DNA from 4 places in the Candidatus Kuenenia sp. genome. Region 4 is predicted to be linked to each of the others. Evidence: riboswitches for the same ligand, from Rfam matches in the RefSeq annotation. Region 4 holds a riboswitch; each other region holds the start of a gene.
What was found. A riboswitch is a leader RNA that binds a small molecule or an ion and turns the genes downstream of it on or off. The one in region 4 is predicted to bind cyclic di-GMP.

Region 1 (2,202 bases), on a different contig from region 4:
CCTTCTCCCAGTAGAAACTGCCGTCTTTTTTCTTATTACAAAACACCCCTTTCCATTTTTTGCCGGAGGTAATTGTTTCCCACAAATGTTTATACTCTTCGGGAGCAGTCCTGCCGGATTTCAGTATGCGGGGATTTGCCCCTGTAACCTCTTCCCGGGTATAGCCGGTGAGTTCAGTAAATTGCGAATTTACATATTCAATAGTTCCCTTTATGTCTGTCACAATTACTGCACATGGGATTTGTTCTATTAACGTGTAAAACATGATACGTTTATCTTTTCTGCCTGTTACCGCGCTCTGCGTGGCAACAAATTGTTTTGGACGCTCTGAGTCCGGATTATTACTCGAGATACAGGGCATCTGATCCTGCATTCCCACGCGAGAGCGCTGGAACGGGAAAAAACATTACACACTCTTTCGCATTGCTTGTTTTTCGTTGGGCAATGCCCATCCTACTTAACTCACTTTGTTCTGAATGATAAGAAAGACGTTGGGTTTTGCCTTTACAACAGACATGCTGGTTACTATTGAGGCGTGTAATCTGAAGGTGGTTACGATAGAGATATGTGCGGAGTGTGAACTTGCCGAGACGAAGCGTAAAGTTTGTATTGGCTTTCGCTACTGTGATTTGTCCGAACCTAAGAATCTGTGTGCATTCAAATAAATCAAAGGCGGAAAGCGATAGCTCTGTGCTGTATACGGCTGCGCTTCGCGCAGCCGTATAACCATAGCCGTATAACCATAGCCGTATAACCATAGCCGTATAACCATAGCCGTATAACCATAGCCGTATAACCATAGCCGTATAACCATAATAGTCATGTAAGAATAAAGCACAGTAATGTCTAAAATCAAAAAAAATCTTACTGTCGAAGGCTGAATAATTCAGCACTTATCGGTAGTAAGGCTATCTTTGTACTGTAAGTAAAGACCTTTTACTTTGCGTCCCCTGATTGCTCAGGGTTTGCCTTTATCGATATTTTCATGAATCTTGTATTAAAAGCGGGAAATATACATTATTACCACGGGTTATTCAATAGTTATTTTTACCGGTATCAAAATTTTTGTAATACTTTAGTCCTATGAAAAAAACCGCTCGTTCCCAAGCTCCGGCTTGGGAACGGGATTGTTTGAGAAGCTCCAGCTTCGAATGGAAAAGGGAATGAACCCATTATGTCAGCTTGGAGGCTTTTCAGTATGTTACCCAAGATATTTGGGAACCTCTTTTGAATCGAATAATACACGAAGCTTCGCTTGCCGGCTAAATGGAAGCTAGAGCTTCCAACGCAATTACGTTCCCAAGCCGGACAGACTGGGTCAAATGAACTTTATTGTCTCAAAAGTGGGGACAACTCTTCGCATTATGCCTGTTTTCGACCCTATTTAGTGCTGTTTTCCCATTAAAGTGGAGAATGCCTGTCGTAAAATAGGATAAAATTGCCCATTTGACCCAGTCTGCGGAGCTTGGGAACGAGCATTTTTGTTTTTCCAAAAATCTAAACTGTTACAAATTTTTAGATCAGGCTGATTAAAGTATGGCTATAAACAGTGGTATAAAATTTGCGACAACGCTACATAATCATTTAAATGTTTCTGGTAACTATTCAGCTTGAGGGGATTTAATTTGTACATAAGTTTTATAAAAACCAGTTAAACCACGGAACACGCGGAATACACGGAAATTGATTATTTTGCATAAGTTTTATAAAAACGTGTAAGTATCCTCTTAAAAAAATACTACATTGTGTGAGAAATCGTATTTTTAAACAGATGTTGATAATGGAAGATTAGTAGTGTTTAAAAATTAAACGTTTTGATATACTGAACTCAAAGTATTTTTTTACGGGAAAAAAATTAAGTTTTATAATGCGTGGGACATTGAACGGTTTGTTTTTAATGGAAGGATAAATAAATGAAGCCGAAAGGTATAATTCTTATTGTCGATGACGAAGAAACAATCAGGCTTTCTGTCAGGGAGTTTTTAGATGCGCAGGGTTATGAAGCAATTGCCGCCGGTAGTTGCGAAGAAGCGCTGGAGAAAATGGATACATTTATGCCGGATTTGATACTGCTGGATTTGAGATTGCCCAATATAAATGGAGTGGAACTTATTGAAAAAATAAAAGAGAAAGACCCTAACGCGTTAATGGTGGTAATGACGGGATATGGAAGCGTAGACTCGGCAGTTGAAGTAATGAGAC
Region 2 (2,202 bases), 330 kb from region 4:
TCAGATATTAAATCTGCCATGGGTCTTTTTTTATGGTTGAAGGAGAGAAGGATATTTAGTGTGTAATTGTTTCAGATTTTTTGTAACACTTTAGTCTTTTGAAAAACTACAACAATGTAGTGCTACGAGGTTCGTCGCACCAAAAAAAAGCAGTGCGATAAGGCATAGTATATGTTCAAGACAATGCGACTAACCTAGTTGCACTACAAATAATTATCTCCAGTTTCAAAAGACTAAAGTGTTACGATTTTTTGGTGAAAAAACAACCTCCACCCCACCCCTGCCCCTGTGGTAGACCTGGCATACTTGCCTGGCATTGCGATGACAAGCGTAAACGTTTGTTCTGCCAATAAGGGAAATTGGGAAAGTCCTCTCTTGGGAGAACCTCCCGCAATCCCCTTCCCGGAGAGGACTAAGGGGTGGGTAAAAACAAAAGCCGTTGGTTTTTTATTTTTAAAATCCAACCGGACTAGCATATACAACGGAACAAAGCCGCTGCCAAAGGCAAGCGGATTCAGCCCTGGTTCTCAAGCCGGAATCTGGGAACGGCGTTTTTACTTTTTCAAAAGACTAAATCGTTACGATTGTTTACCGATTACTTCCAATAACTGCAACTATCAGATAAGGAGATGAAACATACTTGTAAAAAAATATAATGTAACAAAAAACAAAAACAATTTGAAAAAAGGCAAACCAATTGTGAGGCTGGGACGCAAAGCCATGGGTCTTCAGGAAAGAAGAATGCCAGGTCGCCAAATTCAGTCGGTAAAAGAGTTTATTTAATGTTCACAACATATCTTGCATAGCTTTTGTATGCTTTATCGCGGGTATTGCGGCGGTAACAATGAATCCGGCAATACCCGATCTATGAACTTTAAATAATAAGGTATTTACCTTCTCATTGTGTAACTAAGACCCGGACGTAAGATGCCAATATCTGCCCCGGGTCTTTTTCTTTTGATGAAAGGAGGTTTTTCCGCAAAATGATTTTAATATGCTGCTGAATACTATCAAATCATACCGGTACGGCAGCAAGTATGCTGCATACTTTTCGGTAAATTTTTTTACTACTCTATTATCATGTCTACCACAATGAACAAGAAAATATTAGCACGAAAATTGTTTGCGGAAGGGAAAAAATATGACCGCCTTTTCCCCAATTCGGAACAAGCAATAGATGCTTACAAACAAAGCCTTAAGAGTGATAGTGCCTTCACTGACGCCTATGTAAAACTGGGATTTATCTACCTTGCCAGAAACGATTACGGCGAGGCGCTCCATTATCTGCAAAAAGCAGCCTCATTAGAACCTGATAACGCAGAAACACTTAACAATCTTGGCTATGTTTATGAAAAAATGTTTCGGTTTGCCAGCGCAAAACAAATGTACAAAAAAGCCTTAACAATAAATCCTGAAAATATTGAGGCGCTGGTTAATATTGCTAAAATTCTGGAATTGGAAGGTAACTACAACGGAGCAATAGAACAATATAAAAAGACTATCGCACGCTACCCTGATGCCATTTTTCCGCATTTCTGCCTGGCAGTTCTCTATGATACACATGACATGTTTGACGATGCGATAAGAGAATATGAGCTTGTTTTGGGAAAAGACCCTCATTATGTAAAGGCAATGTTTAATCTGGGAAGTCTTTACGCCCAATTAGGGAATAGCAATGAGGCTATCATGCTTCTGAAACGGGCTTCTGAATTGAATCCGCAGGAAGTAATAATCCTCAACAAACTGGGGGAAATGTATTTATTCATTTCAAATTATTCTGCCGCAGAACAAGCCTTAAAACAATCCATTGCATCAAACCCGTTTCAGGAGGATGTACAGGTGAGTATTATACACGCTCAATATTTACAGTATTGTTCAAATCCCGAAACAGCAAAAAAAGAGGAAATTATCCTCAGAATCCATTTTGTCCTTTCATTGTATTCCTATAATAAAATGTGCCGGGAAATTTTAAACGCTTTGAATTAGCAATACCATTTTGGCGAGTTCAGAGGGGATTTTTATAAATGAATTGGATTGATATAATACTATCTGTAGTCCTTTGTATTTCAGTGATTTTTGGCTTTGTTGACGGACCAATATGCCAAATTCTTAGAATCTGTAGTTTGTTTCTCTCTTTTTGTGTGGCGCTTTTTTACCATGCAGTCATAAGCAACATCTTCTGCAATGTGTTTTCGGTTTCAT
Region 3 (2,202 bases), on a different contig from region 4:
TTTCACATACTATATCTTCGATATTATGCGTGGAAGGTAGTTTTATATTGGCAATAAACTTACCGTTACTATTAAGATTTATCGTCTTTGACTGGAAGCTCACATATGCCTCTATTACAGAAGGCGTCTCGACTGGTGTTGATGTGGGAGTTGCAGAAGGTTCTGTTGGCGTTGCCGCAGGCGTGGCAAATGACGTTGGTGTAGGCGTTATTTCGGCATCAGTAATCAAACCTCCCGGAACCAGCAATTCAACATCATCCCCGGATATCTCTGCCGAAACTTCCAAAACAGAGGTTGAGTATGGCGCAACAGTTGCGGTAGGCGTCACAACGGGCGAGGTGGTTGCAATTGGAGATGCCGTTGCAACAGGAGTTGGAGAACCTGCCGGCAAAGGAGAAGCAACGGCAATGGGAGAAGGCGTTGGGGTTCCTGTAGGGGAAGCCTTTTCGTTAATAACGACGCTTACAATCTCCACTTTATCGCCTGATTGAAGAACAAGGTCCATATCCTCCAACGCAATTCCCTCTTCAATCTCAAATGGAAATTCATATGGCTTTGCGATATCGTTCACTTCTGTTTCAATTACCAAGGCACATGTTTTATTGGCATACAGTAGTGTATCAAGATGTATTAAATTGGATATTGATAATTTTACTTTTCCATTTTTGTTTATTTCAACACTTGCATCTAATTTGTCTCCATCAAAAGCGCTTGAATCACTGACGGTAAGGCTGGTTTTATAAAGGGTATCCGCTCCAGCCCCCTCCACTACAAACGACAAATAAATACCTGTAAATACAATCGTCCATACACTTAAAACTAATTTCCTTTTCATCATTTTACTCCTTTCCAAAAAAAATTTCTCTAACAAAAACAACAATTTTATACCCATTGTAAAATAAAAAAACCCAAGACAATATGCCACATATGCCTTGGGTTTTGGGTTATCTTAAAAGCCTATTGAAATCTTGAACCTAATCAATAAAGCATCACATTTTATAAAAGGGATTCAACCGTAAGTTTATAGCTAAACCTTTTACAAACAAAATACTTACCGGCTCAGCGCCTGATCAATAAACAGCTTTTACACCATTATAGGTGGCAACCTGGCATTCTTTCCAAAAAATAAGACCCATGGCTTTGCGTCCCAACCTCACGATTGGTTTGCCTTTGTATGCACACTTTTACCAAAATACATTAATTAGTCAAGAAAATTATCGCGGTTTGGCAAAAAAAATATTTTAAAATATTTGTAACTCTTTAGTCTTTTTAAAAAGACTTTAACTTTTATGTTTACAACACACATTCCGACACCGAGGGAGGATGTGTGCAGTAAGCATAGCAACAGTTCAGCCGGTTTGAAATGTATGTGGAATACAACTTGGTTAAGAAATATTTACGGTCTCACTCGAAACCACTGGCTGGCTAATAGTACCGGTTTGATCTCTGTAACCACAAAAAAGTCACACTGCTTAACTCCTTATTGTAAACCTCTATCATCCCCCTTTTCTCATGAATGCTCAATCTGTGTAGATTTTTTTTAAGCCATTCGTTCTCCACCTTCAATTTCCTTATTTGCCGATACAACTCATCTATTACTTTCTCCTTCTCTCCGACTAACTTCGCCTCCTTCTCCTGAAATATCCCACCTAATCCTTCTATCGCTCGTTTACGCCATTTTGCTATTTGCGTCCTATGCATTTCGTACTGTGATGACAACTCTGCTAGCGTTTTTTCATCCCTGATCGCTTCTAATGCCACTTTTGCCATAAATTCTGTATTAGAACTCTTTCTCATTTTTCAGACCTCCATTGTTATTATATCCTACCCAAAATGCATCTTAACTACTGGTCTGAAAATGCCAGTCAATTATAGTTCGCAAAGATATCTGCAGCGGTTGATGAACTCTTAACGAAAACAATACGGCGCAATGGCAACCAGCTTGTTGAAAACCAAACAGCGTTTACTCCCCATAGCCTTGATTGAAATGTTATGCACTTGTTTTATTAAATGAGTGGACTTTATTTTCAATTCTGTTTTTTCCGCTCGCTTTTATTGTGTACATGAGATTATCAGCTTCTTTTATTAATTCATTCAATTTGCAAGATTCGGAGCATGTGACAAGGCCTATGCTAAAAGTCACCGGCCAATTATTTTCATGCACCATATCTAAAAGAGCATGTCGTAATTTATTTAAAGCTG
Region 4 (2,202 bases):
CAACACCGCTGCTCATCAAATACCGCACCTCGATACCCAAATCTTTCGCCCGCGATTCACAACTGTCTCGCACCTGTGCCGTAAGCCCATTGACCCAACCGGAAAAATCCTTAAGCAGAATTCTCGCTTGGTTCATGAATGTTCCCATCCCACGCTCACTGGCCAACCACCGCAATGTCCCGCGAAAACGAATCCTGTCCAGACCGCTTATTGCACCCACGATCCTGTCTCGATATAATTCCATCAACTTATTCATAAGTAGTGTCCTCCAAATTGTCTGATTACTATTTACGAGGATACTACTATACTTTATAATAAACTAAAAATCACCTTTTTGGTTGCGGCCAAAGGCCGCGCTAGGCCCTTTGTGGTTAAACTTTATGTGCTTTGTGGTTATGATTTTCGCGAAGGGGATATTTCGTTAGAGGCAAACTGAATTAAACTCGTCTTAAATTCAGCCATGGGGAAATTTTTACCGGGGCATGCAGTTCCTTTTTGATGAACCTGGCTATGTAATATGATGTTCGATAAAGGGATGTCATATTTCGAGGAAAGATAACGGGTCAACCTAACCAGCGAATCAAATTGATCCTCAGAAGGTTTCCCGCCGTTTTCAAAATCACCCACGAGGCAAATGCCTATCGCCACCTGGTTGCAATCCATATTTGCCGTGTGAGCGCCATGAATTTGGTTCTTCCAGCGATTTCCTACCTCTATTTCTCCATCGCCAGAAAGAGTTCCATTGCCAATCACAAAGTGATATGCCAATCCATACTTCCACCCTTTCTTTTCTCTATGATAGGTATCAAACCGGGTTGCATTTCCTTTCTCTGAAGCGCTATGGTGTATAACAATATATTGCCACGGTCTTTCCTTTGTATCTATTGTATCTATCTCGCAAATCTGAGATATTTTTTGTGCAAATGCCGCTCTCAGCATATCGCTTTCCGATATCACCGTTCTTACCTCTGCGGAACTGCTGCTAATAAGAGGCAAGGCGCCAATAATACCTCCTGCCGCAACAATCATTGTTAACGACACATATTGAATAATCTTTTCGTATGTACGATTTCTCATTGTATTCATTTTAAATCACACTATAGTAATAAATAAAAAAGCCCTGCTACGGAATAAAATAAACGTTATACAGTTTTTTATTCGGTAGCAGGGCTTTCTTCACTGTTTAGCGGTATCGCGAAATTTTTCTCTTCATCCTTCTGCGGATTTTTTGTTTTACGCTTTGTGCGCCGCTGAATAAGTTAAAGACTCTTTGCTTTGCGTCCCAGCCTCACGACTGGTTTGCCTTTATCAATAGTTACTATAAAAAAGAGCTATTGTTTTAGTAAGTACATTATAAAATCATTCATTTTTTTGTCAATAATTAATTCGGCGTCAAATAAATAGCTCCGGGGGAAAAGCGCAAGGCGCAACCCTCAATCTGCAATTTTGCCGATTGCCAATTTCAGAAGTCAGAGTTTTTCGCGGACATCTGACCTCCGACCTCTGGCCTCTATTGAAAGCCGATTGTAGATTGCCGACCGCTCGAGTCCTTTATTTGATTTTATCATTTTGCAGTACACGGCGAAGCAATTCTTCACCCTCTTCCTTTTTTTGGGAAAGAAATGTTGCTGACAGAAGATGTTTTTCCTGCAACCATGAGGTAAAGTATCCGTTTTCGTTTTGAAAGGTATGGATGGCATTTGAGTGCGTCTCTTTTTCTCCCCATGACCTCCACAACTGAACCACCGCTTCAAATGCGATTGATGTCGCATCACGGTCTGGATATTTTATCAACAGTAGCAGTAAAGGGGCGGTCTCTTCCCTCGTTTTGTATTCTGCGATAAGGGCGTCCGTCTGTTTGCTTAAATGAAATACATTTTCTTCAATAAAATTATCGGATATATAGATATTATCCAGAATGATCTTTTCGTGAAAAAATTTCAGGCTTTCTTTCACAAGAGAATCCTCCGGCAAATAACGTACTATATCGGGGAGGATTTCTTTTTTGTAGGGCATTAAATCGATAATGGATTTACCAAAAGAAGTAATTTCTCCGCCAGAAATACTGCCCTCCCATGGCGCTACCTTTATGCAATACACATCATTCCATACACACAAGTAATTTTCAAACAAAGACGCCCTGTTGCCTAATGGTATCCCAATACCCGCACGGTCTTTTGTGAAGACGCCGAATGCGTCTTC

Region 1: another riboswitch for cyclic di-GMP. It lies ahead of M5U24_RS17700 (hypothetical protein); the one in region 4 lies ahead of M5U24_RS08895 (peptidoglycan recognition family protein).
Region 2: another riboswitch for cyclic di-GMP. It lies ahead of M5U24_RS10375 (tetratricopeptide repeat protein); the one in region 4 lies ahead of M5U24_RS08895 (peptidoglycan recognition family protein).
Region 3: another riboswitch for cyclic di-GMP. It lies ahead of M5U24_RS00555 (hypothetical protein); the one in region 4 lies ahead of M5U24_RS08895 (peptidoglycan recognition family protein).

Annotation. Positions count from the first base shown of each region.
Region 1 covers NZ_JAOSKF010000024.1:115,011-117,212, forward strand. The annotation lists gene M5U24_RS17695 (diguanylate cyclase) at 1-361, opposite strand, end outside; gene M5U24_RS17700 (hypothetical protein) at 342-800, opposite strand; cyclic di-GMP riboswitch class I at 896-980, opposite strand; gene M5U24_RS17705 (sigma-54 dependent transcriptional regulator) at 1,914-2,202, shown strand, end outside.
Region 2 covers NZ_JAOSKF010000018.1:426,199-428,400, forward strand. The annotation lists gene M5U24_RS10370 (hypothetical protein) at 234-482, opposite strand; cyclic di-GMP riboswitch class I at 678-757, shown strand; gene M5U24_RS10375 (tetratricopeptide repeat protein) at 1,093-1,986, shown strand; gene M5U24_RS10380 (CvpA family protein) at 2,025-2,202, shown strand, end outside.
Region 3 covers NZ_JAOSKF010000001.1:111,491-113,692, forward strand. The annotation lists gene M5U24_RS00555 (hypothetical protein) at 1-838, opposite strand, end outside; cyclic di-GMP riboswitch class I at 1,098-1,179, opposite strand; gene M5U24_RS00560 (hypothetical protein) at 1,426-1,797, opposite strand; gene M5U24_RS00565 (GGDEF domain-containing protein) at 1,991-2,202, opposite strand, start outside.
Region 4 covers NZ_JAOSKF010000018.1:95,279-97,480, forward strand. The annotation lists gene M5U24_RS08890 (hypothetical protein) at 1-256, opposite strand, end outside; gene M5U24_RS08895 (peptidoglycan recognition family protein) at 394-1,077, opposite strand; cyclic di-GMP riboswitch class I at 1,158-1,314, opposite strand; gene M5U24_RS08900 (4Fe-4S binding protein) at 1,552-2,202, opposite strand, start outside.